DNA from 3 places in the Parabacteroides sp. KHUB-02 genome. Region 1 is predicted to be linked to each of the others. Evidence: riboswitches for the same ligand, from Rfam matches in the RefSeq annotation. Region 1 holds a riboswitch; each other region holds the start of a gene.
The links. Region 1 has a riboswitch for thiamine pyrophosphate ahead of ACYIA1_RS18865 (TonB-dependent receptor). Riboswitches for the same ligand answer to the same signal wherever they lie in the genome.
Positions count from the first base shown of each region.

Region 2: another riboswitch for thiamine pyrophosphate. It lies ahead of ACYIA1_RS04080 (sulfide-dependent adenosine diphosphate thiazole synthase); the one in region 1 lies ahead of ACYIA1_RS18865 (TonB-dependent receptor).
Region 3: another riboswitch for thiamine pyrophosphate. It lies ahead of thiD (bifunctional hydroxymethylpyrimidine kinase/phosphomethylpyrimidine kinase); the one in region 1 lies ahead of ACYIA1_RS18865 (TonB-dependent receptor).

Region 1 covers NZ_JBWQEV010000001.1:4,483,904-4,490,322, forward strand. Annotated here, with positions in the region: gene ACYIA1_RS18845 (DUF3868 domain-containing protein) at 1-88, shown strand, start outside; gene ACYIA1_RS18850 (hypothetical protein) at 140-520, shown strand; gene ACYIA1_RS18855 (thiamine diphosphokinase) at 601-1,260, opposite strand; gene pnuC (nicotinamide riboside transporter PnuC) at 1,278-1,865, opposite strand; gene ACYIA1_RS18865 (TonB-dependent receptor) at 1,900-4,098, opposite strand; TPP riboswitch at 4,141-4,251, opposite strand; gene rimP (ribosome assembly cofactor RimP) at 4,489-4,956, shown strand; gene nusA (transcription termination factor NusA) at 4,961-6,226, shown strand; gene infB (translation initiation factor IF-2) at 6,247-6,419, shown strand, end outside.
Region 2 covers NZ_JBWQEV010000001.1:937,165-943,583, reverse strand. Annotated here, with positions in the region: gene ACYIA1_RS04100 (efflux RND transporter permease subunit) at 1-50, opposite strand, end outside; gene ACYIA1_RS04095 (efflux RND transporter periplasmic adaptor subunit) at 66-1,295, opposite strand; gene ACYIA1_RS04090 (DUF6769 family protein) at 1,374-1,778, opposite strand; gene ACYIA1_RS04085 (hypothetical protein) at 1,849-2,268, shown strand; gene ACYIA1_RS04080 (sulfide-dependent adenosine diphosphate thiazole synthase) at 2,325-3,095, opposite strand; TPP riboswitch at 3,158-3,254, opposite strand; gene ACYIA1_RS04075 (hypothetical protein) at 3,654-4,982, shown strand; gene ACYIA1_RS04070 (IbrB-like domain-containing protein) at 5,328-5,852, opposite strand; gene ACYIA1_RS04065 (DUF3440 domain-containing protein) at 5,836-6,419, opposite strand, start outside.
Region 3 covers NZ_JBWQEV010000001.1:1,529,762-1,536,180, reverse strand. Annotated here, with positions in the region: gene cbiD (cobalt-precorrin-5B (C(1))-methyltransferase CbiD) at 1-324, shown strand, start outside; gene ACYIA1_RS06665 (BamA/TamA family outer membrane protein) at 477-1,706, shown strand; TPP riboswitch at 1,810-1,907, shown strand; gene thiD (bifunctional hydroxymethylpyrimidine kinase/phosphomethylpyrimidine kinase) at 1,902-2,750, shown strand; gene ACYIA1_RS06655 (thiamine phosphate synthase) at 2,743-3,339, shown strand; gene ACYIA1_RS06650 (thiamine phosphate synthase) at 3,330-4,058, shown strand; gene thiC (phosphomethylpyrimidine synthase ThiC) at 4,070-5,767, shown strand; gene ACYIA1_RS06640 (patatin-like phospholipase family protein) at 5,808-6,419, opposite strand, start outside.

The DNA.
Region 1 (6,419 bases):
AGTAAAGGCCGCGGCGATAAATTTAGAGGAATTGCGCAAGAAAATAGAGGATAATGCGGTATTTGATAGTTTCAACGCTGTAAAATGATAGCTATTCCTCCCTATGTATAGGGTAGAAGGCACTTAATTTGTAAATGTCATGAAGACAAATATTAATAATAATTTCTTTTATATGGAACAAGCATCAGATGTAGTAGAGTTGGTTCTGCCTCATGAGGTAGATAATCCAAACAATGTCTATCTGTATCTGGAAGGAGATGCTTGGTGCGCATACGAACGTTCAGCCTACTATCTGACTCAGATGGAGGTTCCGGTTGTATTAAAGAAAGAAGTAATCCACGATGACTATGACGTGGTTTTACTGAAAGCTTTTTTCGCCGTGAATGATATGTATTTGCCCCTTTCTCCTACGGCTGTGCTGAAGTTGGTTGCCGACGATAAGCTACAGTTCCAGATAAGGGATAGGGTAGAAGGTTTTTCCGAATGGAAAGAGAATGAGTTAAAAAAATTATCTGCTTGATAAGGAAGCGAACGCTTCTTATTTAAGCATGTAAAGTTGAGGGGTGTAACGGTCCTGAAAAGTAGTGATACTTTTCAGGACTATTTTTCTGTATAGGGAGCTTCCCTGTAAATGATCACCCGGCAATCCGGGGAGAGGGTGACGGTAAATTGATTTCCTAAAGCCTCGTTGAGAGTTCCTTGCCACCATGAGGTGAGCTTTCGTTGGCAAATGGGCCAGCGGAGTCCTTCTGTACTAATCTCCCCTTCGGGATAAAGAACGAAAATGGAGATTTGTTGCCCCGGATAAGAAGCGAAAGTCGTTGTTTCTAAGATAGGTGTGAAAAGACCATAGTCGGATAACATCTCCACCCGCTTGAATAAGGGGGCATACTCCATAAGAAGGGATATATTTCCCAATGTATGATCCTCACGCAATCCGGTAGCTCCTAATATGAGAACTTCTCGATAGCCTTGGGCATGGGCGAAGCGGATGGATTTGGAGAGGTCGTTGATCTCTTGGTCCTCTAAATGGTGGATTCGGTCTGCGTAACGTTTGCGCAGATCGGCGGGTATACTGTCCAAGTCTCCTACGATAGCGTCCGGATGAATACCCTTTTCATAAAGTGTCTTTACGGCTCCATCACAAGCGATAATCGTTTTCGCTTCCTTTAATAATCTCAAGGGTAACTCAGCGGAAGGAAATCTCCCATTCGCTACGATCACACATCCTCTTTCCTTCACTTCCGTATTATCTCCCATAATTCATAAATTATAAATTAAAACTCTTCCCCTTTCTTCCGCCAATTGTAATAGCCCACAATGGCTAGTGTCGCATAGCAAAAATAGAGTAGCATCGTTGGATACAAGCCCCGAAGGTAATAAAGATATACGGAAACGAGGTTTACGATTACCCAAAAAATCCAATGCTCGATAATTCGCCTTGCCAGCATCCAAGTAGCGACAATGCCTACCGACGTGGTGAACGCATCGCCTACGGGGATGGGAGAGTCCGTGAATTGATGAAGGAGATACCATAAGATGGCGAATACAACGGCCAATGTCCCGATAATCCCCACGAAAAGCGGAAGGCTCAGATGGGTGTATAGGATACGGTCGGAGGGAAGACTGTCGTTTTCCGTGTGTATCTCATGTTTCTTCCGGGTCCATTGATAGAAACCGTATATGCTGATTCCTACGTAATAGGTTTGCAATCCCATGTCCGCATAAATCTTAGCGGACAGGAAGACAAAGACATACACGAGGGAGGTGAGGAATCCCACCACCCACATGGCCTTATGTTGTTTAATCTCTAGAAAGAGATAGAGCAGACCAGTTATTACTCCGAAGTATTCTAGCCAAACCATTTTAGTAATTGATAATTGATAATTGAAAATTAAGTTAGAATTTGAAGGTGATCCTGGCCATGGCGTTCGTGCCGGCTTGGGTGAAATAACCGTCATCCTTTTTACGTGTGCCGTTTTCGATATACGAGTATACCCATGCGTTGGTCTCGTACTTCTCGTTGAAGAGGTTGTTGATAGTCACGTCTAGGGTTATTTCTTTCATGAACTTAGGCTGGAAGGCGTAACCGATACGTAGGCTATTGATAAAGTAGGGATCGATGGAACGATCCTTGCTGCTTGAATTGTCTATGTATTGGCGGCCTACTATTTGTGAGTTGAAACTCGCGATAAACCCTTTGTAAACGAAATCAAACATGCTGTTCGCTATTAGATTGGGTGAGAAAGCTATATTCGTTGTGCCTAGATCATTGATCTCTTGTCCTCCGGTATCCCAGTTATCCACGTATTCCACGAAATGCTTGATTTTATTTTGGCTGAGGGTTACGTTCGCGTTCCAATTCAGCCAAGAGGTGATTTGTACACCTCCGGTAAGCTCGATGCCCATTCGGTAGCTATCCTTTATATTGGAAGTGAGTGCCTCGCCGATCTCGCTGATCTTGCCGGTCAGGATCAATTGGTTGTTGTAATCCATGAAATAGAGATTGGCTCCAACCCGGAAACGGTCGTTACCAAAACTATAACCGGCCTCGTAATCATATAAGGTCTCGTGGGTAGGACGTTCCTCGGGGCCTGCCTCCGTGAAATTGTCACGGTTCGGTTCCCGGTTAGCGACGGAGAAAGAGACGAAGGCGTTATGGCCATTGTTATGGAAGTTTATTCCGGCTTTCGGGTTGAAGAAGTTCCAGTTCTTACGAATGTCCAGTCCTTCCCCGGCTTTGTCATCGTTTCCCTTAATGGTGTAATGGATCCCACGGTATTGTAAGTCCAGATAGCCGGTGAAAAGAGGGGAAAGACGTTGAGTCAATTTAGCGTATGCGTTGTAGTCTAATTTCTTACCGGTATTGCGATAATATTCGTAATCCGGTTGTGGCAAGACGTTTGCGCTTTTGGTCCACATTACCCGGCCAAAATGATCGCCTACATAGTTGTTGACGGCGGTTCCCAGCGTAAGGCGGGTATTGTCACGTTGATAGTTCGCGCTATAAACGGCCCCATAGAAATAATTGTCGAGCCATTTACGGCGCACGAGGTCGGTCTTTTTTACGGTATTACCCTCCGGATCGATATATTCCGGTAGCTTATAACTGCTGAATTTGGCTTTCGATTTATAATCCTCGTAATATCCATTTCCGTCGGTGTAATGAAGGGTCAGGTTCATATTCCAGAAATCTCCGATACGCTGGCTGGCCATTAAATGGTAGTTGTGTTGCCAATAATTATCCGTCTGGTTGTTATAAAACTTCTTCACTCCATCTTCCTCATATTCTCCGCATGGATTATAGCTACGATCTGTGTCAAGTAAATAAGACGGAACGCCGTTCCATGCTTGATAGGTCTTCTCGCTGTTCCCGAAGGCTTGGAATTTAATCAATGTATTATCGGCATAGAAAGCGGCGGAGGCATAGTAAGAGCTCATACGGGCGGAGGCACGATCGATAAAGCCGTCGCTACGGATATTGGAGTAGCGGGCATCAAAAGCGAAATGATCGTAAAGTAATCCGGTGCCGCCTTTTACCGTATGCTTCAGCGTACTGAAAGAACCTGCTGATACGGAATATTCGCCGTAAGGCTTTAAGGACGGTTTCTCGGTCTGCATGGCGACCGTAGCGCCAAAAGCCGCGGCTCCGTTCGTAGAGGTTCCGGCACCTCGTTGGATCTGGATCGATTCTACCGAGGAAGCTATATCGGCCATATTAGCCCAGAATACGGTATGAGACTCGGAGTCATTAACCGGTACGCCATTGATCGTGATATTGATACGGTTCGCGTCTGTACCCCGGATACGAAAACCGGAGTAACCGATACCCGTTCCGGCATCCGAGGTCATGATAACAGACGGGGATTGGGAGATAAGGAATGGGATACCTTGCCCGTTGTTCCGGCTGCTTAGTTCTTGTTTGGAGATGTCGCTATAAGCTACCGGGGTCTCTTTCCCGACTTTGGTAGCGGTAATAACCACTTCATCTAAAGATACGTCTTTTGAGATTTTCAAGGAGTCGACCGGACTGGGCATTTGTGCCTTGGCGGTTGTAGCCAGCAAGGAGCCGGCCAAGATAACCAATACATTTTTCATCTTTTCATCTTTTTGCTTTAAAACTAAATAGATGAATAGAAAGGATCGGAGAAGCATGAATCCCTACGACAGCATTACCTGTACAGGTTCTATGGGTATGATCTCAGCCCGCTCCTTTCGTGAAGGATTCCGCGAGCACCCCTTCGTATTCGGCAGCAAAGATAGGCATAAAAATGTTAATAAATATTACTATCAATAGTAAATCGGATTTCTATAGATATTAATTCTGATTACTATCGATCGTAATCCGGTTTGTGTCGTATTAATTTTTTCTGCAAAAAGATGAGGATATTTTGAGAACTCATTGATTTTTTGTATATTTGCGGGCGATTAAGTGAAGTTGAGGAGGGGGCGGGTAGTCCCCTTCTTTTGTTCTTAACAGATATGTGTATGATAGAAAAGAAAGTGGTAAGCCAATTAGTAGAGGAAAAACTAGCCTCTTCAAGCAATTATTTAGTAGACGTAGTGATTAAACCGGGGAACCTGATAGTCGTTGAAATTGATAACGATGAAGCGGTAAGCATTGATGATTGCGCTGAGTTGAGCCGGTATTTGGAGGAGCATCTGGATCGTGACGTCGAGGATTATGAGCTGGAGGTTGGCTCCGCCGGCATTACTTCTCCTTTTAAGGTACTTCGCCAATACGTCAAGAACATCGGAAACGAGGTGGAGATGCTGTTGAAAAACGGCTCGAAGCTGACAGGTGTGTTGAAATCTGCCGACGAGAACGGTGTGGTTGTCTCTGTCGAGAAGAAGGTGAAACCGGAGGGCGCTAAGCGGAAGGTAACCGTGATAGAGGATGAGTCGTATACATTTGATGAAATAAAATATACAAAATACTTAATAAGATTCAAGTAAGATTATGGCCAAGAAAGAGGAAACAATCAGTATGATTGACACCCTTGCGGAGTTCAAGGAGTTGAAGAATATCGATAAAGATACGATGATTAGCGTTTTGGAAGATTCGTTCCGCAACGTGATCGCCAAGATGTTTGGCACGGATGAGAACTATGACGTGATTATCAATCCTGAGAAAGGTGATTTCGAGATCTGGAGAAACCGTACGGTTGTGGCTGATGATGAATTGGAGGATGAGAACTTGCAGCTTACGTTGACGGAGGCCCGTAAAATCGACGCCGACTGTGAGGTGGGCGAGGAAGTGACCGACGAGGTGCATTTCGCGGACTTCGGACGTCGTGCGATCTTAAACTTGCGCCAGACTTTGGCTTCAAAGATACTTGAATTGCAGAAAGACAGCTTGTACGCTAAGTATAAGGATAAAATCGGCCACATCATCGCCGCTGAGGTTTATCAGGTGTGGAAGAAAGAAATCCTGTTGCTGGATGACGATGGTAATGAGTTGCTACTGCCGAAATCCGAGCAAATCCCGACCGATTTCTATCGTAAGGGAGAGACCGTACGTGCGATCGTTCAACGTGTGGATAACTATAATAACAACCCGAAGATCCTTCTTTCCCGTACGGATAAGGTCTTCTTGCAGCGGTTGTTCGAGTTGGAGGTTCCGGAGATTAATGACGGCTTGATTACGATCAAGGCGATCGCCCGTATCCCGGGAGAGCGTGCCAAAGTGGCTGTCGAGTCATACGATGACCGTATTGACCCGGTGGGTGCTTGCGTAGGTATGAAAGGCTCTCGTATCCACGGAATCGTTCGCGAGTTGAGAAACGAGAACATTGATGTGATTAATTACACCTCAAATCTCTCTTTGTTTATCCAGCGTGCTTTAAGCCCGGCTAAGATCTCTTCTATCCGTGTAAATGAGGAAGAAAAGAAAGCTGAGGTTTATCTACGTCCGGAGGAGGTTTCTTTAGCGATCGGTAAGGGTGGTCTGAATATTAAGTTGGCTTGTATGTTGACTGAGTATACGATTGACGTATTCCGTGATATCGAAGGAGCGGACGAGGAGGATATCTACTTGGATGAGTTCTCCGACGAGATCGACAGCTGGGTGATCGACGCACTGAAGAATATAGGATGCTATACGGCGAAGAGCGTCCTTGCTATGAACCGCAATGAGATTATTGAACGTGCCGATCTGGAAGAGCAGACCGTGGACGATCTTTTAGCTATCTTATCCGCGGAATTTGAAGATGAAGGTAACGAATAAGTATTACGACAAAGTTAGATATGCCTATAAAATTAATTCAAGTACAGAGAAAATTGAACGTGGGAATCAACACGGTGGTTGAGTTCCTGCACCGGAATGGGTTCTCGGTTGAGGATAATCCCAACACGAGGATCAGTGATGAACAGTATGCTTTGCTCGTAAAAGAGTTTGGAAAGGATCTGCCTGAGAAAGA
Region 2 (6,419 bases), 3.5 Mb from region 1:
AAGATTACCAACCGGTTGTGCAATGAATAATAAATTATCTTATTTAACATGCAACGTCCCTCCTATTAATGGCTATGGCTATGAGCCGGTATCGCGTTAGAAGCGGAAGACAACTTGATCTGGTAAGCGCCACGAGTCACGACCTCATCGCCCGGTTTCAATCCGGAAAGGATCTGTACCTCCGAGCCGTTATTCGCTCCCAGCGTCACCCATTGCTTCTTATAGCCTTCCTCATCCAGACGGATAAATACCGAATAAACGCCCTGCTCCTCGATAAGGGCGGAGACAGGCACGCTCAAGACATTCTCCATCGGCTTTGTCAACAAAAAGATCTCCACGAAAGAACCGGGGATAACCGCTCCTTTATTATCGAACTCGAAAGTCACCGGTACATAGAAAGAGTTCATATCGGAAGCCTTTCCATACGATAACAACCGTCCACGCAAATCAGACAATTTATAGAGAGCGTTATCATACGGAGTCATGAAATTAGCGGTTTGGATCATGGGAAGATCGTTGTAATACCTCTCAGACACGTCCGCACGCAATACCAAACGATTGTTTTGCGAGATCGTAGCCAAAGGCTGGCCTACGGATACATAATCACCCTCTTTCACTTGGATGTTCTTCAAGTAACCATTCAAGGGAGAGACTACAGACACGCCTTTCGCCGTCTGTTTTCCCGCTATCGCCTCATAAGCGACCTTGGCGTTCTCGTAATTCAAGCGGGCCTGCTCGAAATCCTTGGCGGATACGATCTTATCGCCTACCAAGGCTTGCATACGCTCGTATTCCTTTTTCGCCGTCTCATAAGCGAATTTAGCCCTTGCCGCCACGTCTCCATCCGAGAGGGCGTTGGAAGCGATACTCAACACGGCCTGTCCCTTGCGTACCGCCGTACCATCCACGAATGGCAAGCTACCAAACGAGATCACGCCGGGGACGGTAGCGACGATCACGGACTCCTCCCCTTGCGCTGCCATCACTCGTCCGCTCGTCTTGATCACATCCGTGAAAGGAGCGGGATTAACCGTTACGGTTTGTAAACCAACAGCCTCGGCCAAGGCTTTCTTAAAGACGATCTCATCGGGATGGGTACCACCGGCCTCATGCTCATGGTCATGGCCTTCGTGTTCATGTCCCTCATGATCATGATCGTGATCCTCACCTTCATGCTCATGGTCGTGAGCCTCTAATTCATGATTATGCTCATCGTGTCCGGCTTGCGACGCATTTCCCGCACAACCGGCAAACAGGTAAGCGCACATCGCACCTACCAAATATATTTTCTTCATTGTGTAAAAAATCTTGATATCGTTAATAATAAATAGATAGGGGCAAGTCTGTCCTCACCCACTCTCACAAACGAGGTATCAAGACATAGGAGGGGCACGAAGTCCCGAGGCACTCACTATCCAAGTGTCGTGCAGCGACTCAATGTAGGGGGCGTTCTCGTGATCAAGGAGCTGTCCGCAAAACGCCGGTTCAGGTGGATAAATGTAATCAAATAAGACGAGTAACGGCATCAGATGTATATCCACATCTCCATCCATAAAATGAGAAATATGCGTACTGAAATAGGCCAAGTTATGCCCGTCGCAACCGCAATCATGCGTATCAGTGCTTTTATCGCCATGCGCTTGCTCCGCGGTCAAGGATTGATAACAAGGCATCCCGTCCCGGTGATGATGGTGAGGGATAACCACAGAAAGCAATGCCAAGATGCCGGCCATCAGCACCACGTATTGTACAACCCTCTGTTTCATTTTCTCACGCATGGCACAAAGATAAGGATATTTTTCCGTTTTTTACATGAATGTTGTAAGTTTGCGGTAAATAAAAAGATAGATGAAGTTTGGAGTAAATAAAAAGGTATTATTATATACCGCCGGTTGCGTATGGATTTTCGCCGGTATCAATATCTTACGCATCGGTATCGTCACATGGTTAAACGATACCCATTATTGGTTATTCAAGATCGGGGAAGCGACCATCGTTTTCTTACTTTTCTTCAATTTGGTCTTTAAACGGCTTTTCTATAAACATTCCGAACGGATCTCCCGGAAAAACGGGAAACATTGCCCGTTCTCTTTCTTCGACGTGAAAGGTTGGATTATCATGATCTTCATGATCGCTTTCGGGATCACGATCCGTGCGCTCCATTTACTGCCGAATTCTTTCATTTCTGTATTCTATACGGGATTATCCACGGCGTTGATCATAACGGGATTCTTATTCTTGAGACAAGGAAAAACCGTTGGGAATTGAGAATTGAAAATTAAAGATACAACAATCAATAATTTTCAATTCTCAATTCTCAATTTTCAATTCCCAAGTTTTTCGCAGATCAACTCAGCAGCCTTCTTGCCGCTCATCAGCATGCCGCCAAAGATCGGTCCCATACGGAAGCTACCGCTTACGCCGTTAGCGGCCATACCGGAAACGAATAATCCCGGGTAGATCTCCTTCGTGTTCTCCACCGTCGTCTGCTCACCCAGCTCCACATTCAAGGAACGCTCGCCGATCACGCCTCCGGTCGGTGTATTCAATTGGATATCATTCTTACGGGCTACCACACGGGCAATCTCGCAATCATGCCCCGTACCTTCCAAGACAGCCTTTGCCATGATCGTCAACGGATCCACGTGCATCCCCTCACGGATTACCGGAGCCCAGTTCACTACCACACCGGCTACGGCATCGTTATGAAACACCACGTCCTCTACCGAATAGCAGTTAAAGATCGTAGCGCCCGCCTTCGTCGCCTGATAAATCAAAGCGGAAGTGGTATGTACCGAATCCATGATATACGTGCCGTTAGCACCTTCCTTATAGCTTACGCCCAATTCCTTGATGATCGGCATAGCCTCTTCCTGCACCACGATATCGTTGAACATCATAGCGCCGCCCCACATACCTCCACCGGGAGCCAGCTTACGATCAAACAACGCCACCTTCTTACCGGCTTTCGCCAAGAAATAAGCGGCTACGATACCGGAAGGTCCCCCTCCCACGATCGCTACATCCACAGACAAGTTGCTCTTCAACTTCTCGAAGTAAGAGTCAATGATTCCACTTGAAACAATCTGTTCCATCTTAATAACTAATTAAAGTTTAAACATCAGGGAGCACATAGAGGTAACGCCCCCTTTATTTCCTAGTTCTACCTTATTTTCCCTTCGCCGGCATTACCCGGATCAGGTTCGATGGGTATAATCTCAGCCCGTATGACTCGGGCACCCCTATGTGAAAAGTCGGGAGCAAATGTACAAAAAATTAGTATAACTGTACACCTTCAGGTTCCACTTCTATGTTTCCCCTCAATTTTTCCGTCATTCGGATGGATAATGTATAAGATGCCTTGAAGATTTGCCAGCAATTTCATCGGGTACAATAGCCAATAACATTCATATAAAACCATAGGTTATCAGTATAATTATCACGGTATGTTAGTCTTTTCCTTGTTGCAATGCAAATTCTTTGCAAAAATCATCGGTCAAATAATAAATATCTGTAACTTTGCTTACGATAAACGTAGTGGTATTAAATCTGTAAATCTTGTAATTAGGTAATTCAAACTTATAGTTTCTATCTCTGGTTTTCAATTTATCAACCAATAGGACTCATATTAATCCTTATAAATCACTGCAATTATGTCAATGCATGCTATAGAAAGTTTGGTGGAATATTCCGTGATAACAACAGCGACCGCCTCTCCTGTTCCACCTTTGGCACAAAGTATTTGTTATAGTCTTTACCAAATCCAGAATCAACTGGACTGCGGGTACACGGTATTACGGGTTCGTGATGAACTGGAACAACTCGGTTATCTCTCTCTTTTGCCTCCGGAGCAATTGCCTGAGCCGGAGCGTAGCGAGGCGAGGCGGCTTGCCATAGAGGGCGGTTTCTTGAAAGATGGTACTTATGTGGACGGTTGTTCCGGAAAGTGTTGTGTCACCGCAGGGACTGCGTTATGGAAAAAGCTGCTTGAGATGGGTGTTCTTCCTGTATCGGCAAAGGCGGAACTTCGGCTACTAGCCCCTTTGGAATTGGCGGAACAAATTGTTCCCTTAGCTTCTAAGGCACTTGCCGAAGGGGATAAAAGAGGAGCCGATACGCTGGGACATTGGTATGCGTTCTTTCCGCTACTTTGCGTAGTGGAAGGTTTGGACGATGACAATGCACCCGAACCGGAAAGAATCCAAGCGTTGCTCCGGCTGCTGGCAGTTCCCGAAGCGTTTGAAGTGGCAGGAGCCTATGGGAAAGAGATGGATTTCGATTTTGAAGAAGAGGAAATGTCTTTCCTTGCCGGTTGGGAGACCCCGTACAACCAGTGGAAAGAGAAACAGGAATCTCTATTTCCAGAATTTTGTAAACGCATAATGTACAAGCTTATAGAAAAGCATGATTTTGCGGAAGCCGACCGTTATGCCTCCCTTACAGGAGATGAAAATGATCCGTCACGCCTGCTCCACCGTTGCGTGGTCAGTTTCGCTTGCCACCAATGGCTGAAGGCACAAGAACCGGGCACGTTGCCACCGGAACGCCTGCTCTCTCTCCTTGAGGTCAAAGAGGGGCTTGAGTACCTGAGCGGACTGCCGTTAACTGAGCAGGAACTTGCTACTTGCCGTATTTATTTGTTACAGACACTTGTATTGTTGGGTGATTATCCGGCTACCATCGAAATGCAGCGATCCCTGTTTACGGAAGCTATCAACAAACTGGAACAATACCCCGAAGGAGAGACAAAACAGATACAACAAATCGCATTATCCATCAGCTACTACCAAATGCTATACACTAATCTTCCGGACGATTATCCCTCTAAGAAAGAATGGATGCGAAAAGGATTTCCCGGATTGATGGAACTACCCGGCATCAAACGGATATGTGGTGAACTGCTTCCTGAAATGCCGCAAATGGCAGATACGCTGCAAGGATATATGGAACAATGCGATGCCTTGATACAATATCTTAAATAAAAGAAGTTATGTGCTTTACCGTCAGAAAAATCAATATCATATTGTCGCTGCTGTTAGTGGTGGTATGTTCTTGGGGACAAGTAACGGATGCGAAGAATTTTACAATCACTCCGCAAACCGTAGTGAAAACCAATTTGCCCAAACAGGCTCCCTGCTTGTTTGAGTTGCAAGACATATTGAGAGAACGATTCGGGCAAAGCGCCATTATGGGAGGGTTACGGGCAAAAGGCAATTCGGTTATCGAGCTTTGGACAGACTCTGAGTTGGAAGGGAAAGAACATTATATACTCGATATATCGGCGAACAAACAAATTGCTCCTCAACATATTGAGAAATGTAAAAAGCTTAATCTTCTTCCGACCAGTCATCAGACCAACCGAATTCTTTATCCCGGAATAATTCAGCTAATCCCGAAATCTGCTTGAACCGAAGTAACTCATTTTTATCCATTCCAATATTACGCATGATCCACTTATCAGACATCCCAGATTTGACCAACTCCGTAACAATCTCCGTCATAAGTTCCAAGTTGTGCATCCCTCGAGCCCTGTTATGGCGAATGGTTGAAGCCATTCGGTTTGAAATATCTTTCTCAATCACCGTTACAGGCAACATTCCTTTCTCACGATCATAAATCCTTTGAGATTGCTTCATAACCAGATAACGATGATAACCATCTACTATCTCATATAAATCATCCTCTTCAAGATAATAACAGACGCAAGGCATCGTATAGCCATCCTCCCAAATGGAAAGTTCCAATAATCGCATTTCCGGTGGTGCCATGATATTAGGGTTATAGCTGTTGGCTACAATTTTTTCTATAGGGACAGCCCTAACACCATATGCCGGACTAACAAAGTTTCCCATGCTTATAAAAATTATATTTGTCCATTACTTCTTTTCTCATATCCCTCTCTCGTTTTGTCTGGGAAAAACCCATATACTTGCATGTATGATCGTTTTTCAAAATACAAACACACATACGTTTGTAAGTAGGGATTTCTTTAAACTCGGGTATATTGATATCATCGATATACTCCATCCGTACTGGTTTCTTATCCGTATGGTAAGCGGTACATTCTTCCACAATGATAGGAATATTAGCCGCCCGTAACTTAGCGATTGTCTCCTCACTGAGGCATCCCCCTTTTTCTCTCCAGAATTTACGGCTGACTCTTAACTTATTCAAATAGTTCTCACGAGTTTCTTCGGGTAAGGTATTTAGGAGAAAATACATATATTTCTCCCAAGAGAACCCGGCTGGGCACTTGATAGCCCTCCATCCCATAGCGGAGGTATTCCCATATATACCGGCAAAGCCAACACCGTTTACACGTCCAACCATCCTCCCCCACATGTCGGGATCGACAACTTTGTAAATGAACAGTGTGGATATCGCTTGGGATATGAATGGGCTCGCCACACGTTGCCGGG
Region 3 (6,419 bases), 3.0 Mb from region 1:
CAGGTTATCTTAGGTATCATGATCGGCAAGGCGGTGAAACTTGCGGAAGGTTTCCTGGATACACACAGCAAAAAAGTCGTCATGAACAAAGGCTTCCTTCAAGATGTAGCGAAAGAAGCAAAATGCGAGGAGGCGACCGTAGATGCAATCAATCGGATTACGTTGGCCCGTGAATTATGGGAGCTTCTTGCGGAAAAAGAACAAAATCGTTTCTTCCCATTACTTTTACAAAAATGTAAATCGTATTGCGCTCCTATCCTTCCCGACGGCGAACTAACCTTGCTGTTAATATCCGAAGAGGGCAAGGTCTTGTACCAATCTTAGCTGTAGAGACGCAGCGCGCACGCTACGTCTCTACACCCCCCAGACTGTAATAGCATTTCTTTTTAGCTGTTTATTCTTTTTTATTAGGGATTCTTTAAGAATACATATTAGGAGGATTTCGTACTTTTGCCCTCTAAATATTGATTAAAATAATGTTTAGATATCTTTTAATTTATATGGCCTGCCTTCTATTCGCCTTTTCCGTAAAGGCGCAAGGCATTTCCAATGACACGATTCCGAAAGAAGTGCTGATGCTGGATGGTAAGCCTATGACCGAAAAGCAAATACAACGTTATCATAAACAATTACATAAAGACTCCATACGGGCCAACAAAAGGATCTGGTGGTCTATCCTTGGCGGACCGTCTTACACGCCGGAAGCCTCCTTTGGCGTAGGTGGCGCGGTTTTGGCTAGCTTTCGCTTAAACAAGAATGATACGATATCCCAACGATCGTTTATCCCTGCGGGATTTAACATTACCTTAAACGGGACGTTCGTTTTTGCCGGTGCCGGTACCTTATTCTTCAACGAGAATCGCTTCCGTATTTATATCAGTTACGGTTATCGGAACGAACCTTCGCATTATTTCGGGAAAGGCTATGAGACGATCGAGCAAATCGAGAAGAGCGACTCGACAACGAAATTCCATAAGAGTTCTTTCCAACTATATCCCCGTTTCGTATGGGAAGTTAGGCCTCATTTATATACGGGTCCTCTTTTTGATATTAATTTCAGCAAATCAGATGATATCAACCCGGTGATGGCCGAAGATCCTTATTTCAATAAGTTCAAACGAGATTATGTCAATATCGGTGTCGGCGGCTTGATTCAATACGATACACGAAATGACGTGGCGACCCCAAGTTCCGGTATGTTACTAAGCGCGATCGCTAAAGTGTATGGAAAGTATTTAGGCGGTGCATATAATTATGAGATGTTCGAGTTAGAATACCGCCAATTCCAGCAAGTATTTCGTCCTCGTAGCACCTTGGCATGGATCGCCAAGACACAAATCGGTGTGGGAAACGTTCCTTTTACGGAGCTTCCTTCGTTTGGCTCTCCTTTCGATCTTCGCGGATACTATTGGGGCAAGTACCGTGACAAGACCATGGCGTATGGGATTCTGGAGTATCGTCATATGTTCGGCAGCGTGGAGAAATATAAGAGCGGTAATTTCTGGGCGAAGTGTGGTTTTGTTGGCTGGGTCGGCACGGGTACGATCGGAAACGCTCCTATCGTAGACTGGAATAAATGGAAGTTCAACTACGGCGTAGGCTTACGTATCCAAATGCAACCCGGCAAGAACTTCCGCCTAGACGTAGGCAAAGACCCGAACCAAAAAGGGATGGCGGTTTATATGAATATGACGGAAGCCTTCTAAAACCAGAAGGCTCCCGTCTACGATTTATGGAAGTATAACCTTGCGTTAAAATTATCGTTTAAAAGCCGGAAATATCTTAATATCGATTTTTTTCACTAAGTTTGCGTCGTCGAAGGGGTGCCATACTATATGGGCTGAGATCATACCCTTACTACTTGATGCGGGTAATGCCGCCGTAAGAAAAACGAATGTTAGATGGATAAAAATGAAACGTACCGTTATCCGGTAGCTTTAACGATCGCGGGCTCTGATAGTGGCGGTGGTGCCGGAATACAAGCGGATATTAAGACTTTTTCCTCGCTGGGGGTTTTTGGAGCCTCGGCGATAACGGCTATAACCGCTCAAAACACACAGGGAGTGCGAGGGATCCAAGCGATCTCTCCCGAGATTTTGAGAGGACAAATCGAAGCTATTCTTGAGGATTTCATCGTAGATGCCGTAAAAATAGGGATGCTACATAACAAGGATGCCGTAAAGGTCGTATCTGAAACTTTACCTTCCTTCCAACAGACTTCTATCATTTTAGATCCAGTGATGATATCCACGAGCGGAAGTAAATTATTGGAGGATGACGCCATCCGAACCATCATGGATGAGTTGTTCCCTAAAGCGACACTGCTTACTCCGAATATTCCCGAGACGGAATATCTTTCCGGTATAAAAATCAATAACGAGGCGGATATCTTACTTGCCGCCCGGAAATTGCAGGAAAAAGGATGTAACGCTCTATTGATCAAGGGGGGGCATATTCCCGGAGTAGAAACGGTGGATCGGTTATTTATCAATGAGAATAATCCGATTTGTCTGGTCTCGCCAACAGTGGAGACCTTCAATACCCATGGAACGGGCTGTACGCTATCGTCCGCCATCGCCGCTTATATGGCACTCGGCCATTCATTGGTGGAAGCCGTACGATTAGCCAAGGAATATATGAATAACGCGCTCGTTCACGGGGCAAATGTATGCATGGGAAAAGGGCACGGACCTGTAAACCACTTCTTCTCACCCTCTGCCCTTCATAAAATCCGATGGAATCATGAATAAGCTGGTCGTAATTACTACACCTTATTTTTTTGCGGATGAAGCTTCTTTGATCGAACTTCTATTTGCGGAAGGAATGTCTCGTTTACATCTACGTAAACCGGATTGTAAACGTGATGAATTGGAGGGCTTATTGGATAACATCTCTCCGGCCTATTACGACAGGATCGTTCTTCATGATTGGTTTACCTTGGCAGAAGAAAGGGCTTTAGGAGGAGTCCATTTGAACAAGAGGAACCCGGAAGCTCCACCTTTATATAAAGGCAGTATAAGTCGTTCTTGCCATAGTCTGGAAGAGATTATCGAGTATAAACCGGTATGCGACTATGTATTCCTTAGCCCGATCTTTCAGAGTATATCCAAAGAAGGATATGGTAGCGGATTCCCCTTAGATGGATTGCGAAACGCGAAGGGCATCATCGATGATAAGGTGATTGCCTTGGGAGGAATCTGCCCGCAGACAATAACGAAATTAAAAGATATCCCCTTCGGCGGTGTCGCCGTTCTCGGAGCCCTTTGGGGAAACGATCCCTCCCTTCTAGTCGCGGATCAACTCATAAAACAATTCAAACGATTACAAGTATGGCCTTAAATTATTATTTCGGATATGATGAGAATGGAAGAGTCGGTCGGAGAACAACCGGATTACGCCCCCCTTTTGGTGGAAACAATCGCTTGATGTTTATAACGCATCGTACGCCTAAATATACGGAATGCGACGAGGTACGCATGGCAATCCAAGGAGGGTGCTCATGGATACAGTTGCGCATGAAGGATGGGATTTATGAGGATACCGTACGTACATGTGCCACTATCTGCGCGGAAGAATGTGAGCGAATCGTGGATTTCTGCGTAAACGATGATCTGGAGGCTGCCGTGACATGTGGCGCTACGGCTTGTCATCTGGGTAAGAATGATATGCCCTTGGATATCGCTTGGGAAGTACTGAAAGACAAGTTGGATTCCAATGCCATCTTCTATATCGGGGCTACGGCTAACACGTTCGAGGATATCCGGCTGGCCGTAGAACGAGGCGCCTCGTATATCGGACTAGGGCCGTATCGCTTTACGGGTACCAAGAAGAATTTGAGTCCCATCTTAGGTCTGGAAGGTTATCGTAAAATTATCGCTCAATGCAAGGAGGCTGGCATTGATATTCCTATCTTCGCGATAGGTGGTATTACGCTGGAAGACGTAGGCCCTTTGATGGAGACGGGTATAACCGGAATCGCTGTTTCGGGCGCGATTATCAATGCCCCCGATCCCGTGGAGGAAACCCGCCGGTTTATAGAGGAAATCAATAAGTACTAAACTAAATACATATGGCTACTAAAAAGAATATGCGTATTTCCTATCCGTCCTCGGAAAAGATTTATGTCCCGGGCGAGATCAATAAGATCAAGGTTGGTATGCGTAAGATTAAATTGTTGGACACGGTAACTTTGGATGAGCATGGAGAGCGAATCTTCAAGAAGAACAATCCGGTAATCGTTTACGATACGAGCGGCCCGTATTCCGATCCCAAGATATCGATTGATATCGCTAAAGGACTTCCTCGTATACGTGAGGAGTGGTACGGTAAGCGTAAAGATGTGGTTCAATTGCCGGAATTGACTTCCGCTTATGGCCGTGAGCGATTGGCGGACGCGAGTCTGAATTCCCTGCGTTTTCCCAAGCGATACTTGCCTTTCCGGGCTAAAGAGGGTAAGAATATCACCCAGATGTATTATGCGAAGAAGCGTATTATCACTCCGGAAATGGAGTACGTGGCGATTCGTGAGAACCAGCAAATCGAGGCTTTGGGACTGAAGTCGTATATCACGCCGGAGTTCGTCCGCAAGGAAATCGCCGCCGGTCGCGCGATCATCCCGGCGAATATCAATCACCCGGAAGCCGAGCCGATGATTATCGGTAAGAAGTTCTTGGTAAAGATCAATACCAATATCGGTAACTCCGCTCTTTCCTCCGGTATCGACGAGGAGATCGAGAAGGCGATATGGAGTTGTAAATGGGGCGGAGACACGTTGATGGATCTCTCTACCGGCGATAATATCCATGAGACGCGCGAGTGGATTATCCGTAACTGCCCGGTTCCGATGGGTACGGTTCCTATTTATCAAGCCTTGGAGAAGGTGAATGGTAAGGTAGAGGACCTTTCTTGGGAGATCTATCGGGATACGTTGATCGAGCAGGCGGAACAGGGCGTGGATTATTTCACGATCCATGCGGGTTTGTTGCGTAAACATGTGGAGCTGACGGCGACTCGCCTGACGGGGATTGTCTCCAGAGGCGGATCGATCATGGCTAAATGGATGCAGCTTCATGACGAGGAAAACTTCCTGTACACACATTTCGCCGAAATCTGCGAGATACTAAAGGCATATGACGTGGCGGTCTCTATCGGAGACGGGCTTCGTCCGGGTTCTATCTATGACGCGAACGATGCGGCACAATTCGCCGAGCTTCACACGATGGGAGAACTGACGAAAATAGCTTGGGAGCAGTTCGTACAAGTGATTATCGAAGGCCCGGGCCATGTTCCCATGAATAAGATTCATGAGAATATGAAGGAACAACAGTATGCCTGCCATGGAGCGCCGTTCTATACGTTGGGCCCGTTGACGACCGATATCGCTCCTGGATACGATCATATCACGTCGGCTATTGGTGGTGCGCAAATCGCTTGGCATGGGACGGCTATGATCTGCTATGTTACGCCGAAGGAACATTTGGGATTGCCGAATAAGGAAGACGTGCGTAATGGGGTGGTCGCTTATAAGATAGCGGCGCATGCCGCTGACTTGGCGAAAGGGCATCCCGGCGCTCAAGTACGTGATAACGCGTTGAGCAAGGCCCGTTTTGATTTCCGCTGGAAAGACCAGTTCAATTTGTCCTTGGACCCGGAAAGGGCTTTACAGTATTATAAGGAGAGTGCTGTTACGGATGGAGAGTACTGTACGATGTGCGGTCCTAATTTCTGCGCTATGCGGTTAAGTAAGGATTTGCAAGGTTGTAAATAAAATACTGTTTTGAGGGGATGAGACGGGGCATGCCCCGTCTCTACAATTGAGTGATTTGTCTTCCGCATTCGTAGCCTTCCTCATATAGTTCTTCCAGTTTCTTTGTGTCGCTTCCGGTACGGCCGACTTTAATTGGGTTTTGCGGACGGATGATGAAGGCTTTTCCTTCGGCCTCCAGTTGGTCTATGTAATCCAAGACCTCGTTGTACTGCCGGTATCGTAGTCGCAACTGTTCCCGGATCGCCGGGTATTTGTTATAAATAAAGCCGGGAAGGTAAAAATCTTTCTCTTCTTTCCGATAGCCTTTGTTACGGGTAAGGATGATGACGTTCTTGGAGAAGCCGTCGGCGATAGCCCGTCGGATAGGGATGGCATCGCATACGCCTCCGTCGACCATCGGTATCCCGTCTACATACGTAATTGGACAGAGGATCGGTAATGTGCAAGATGCTTTACAGATATCCACCAAACGTTTCTTATCTTTCTTCTCCTCGAAATATTCCGCTTTACCCGTCAAGCAATTGCTCGTGACCATAACGAACCGATCCTTGGACTTGAAATAGGTATCGTAATCCAACGGATAATACAAATCCGGATAGACATAAAACAAGAAATTCAGATCGATATATCCCCTCCCCCGTAAGAAATGACG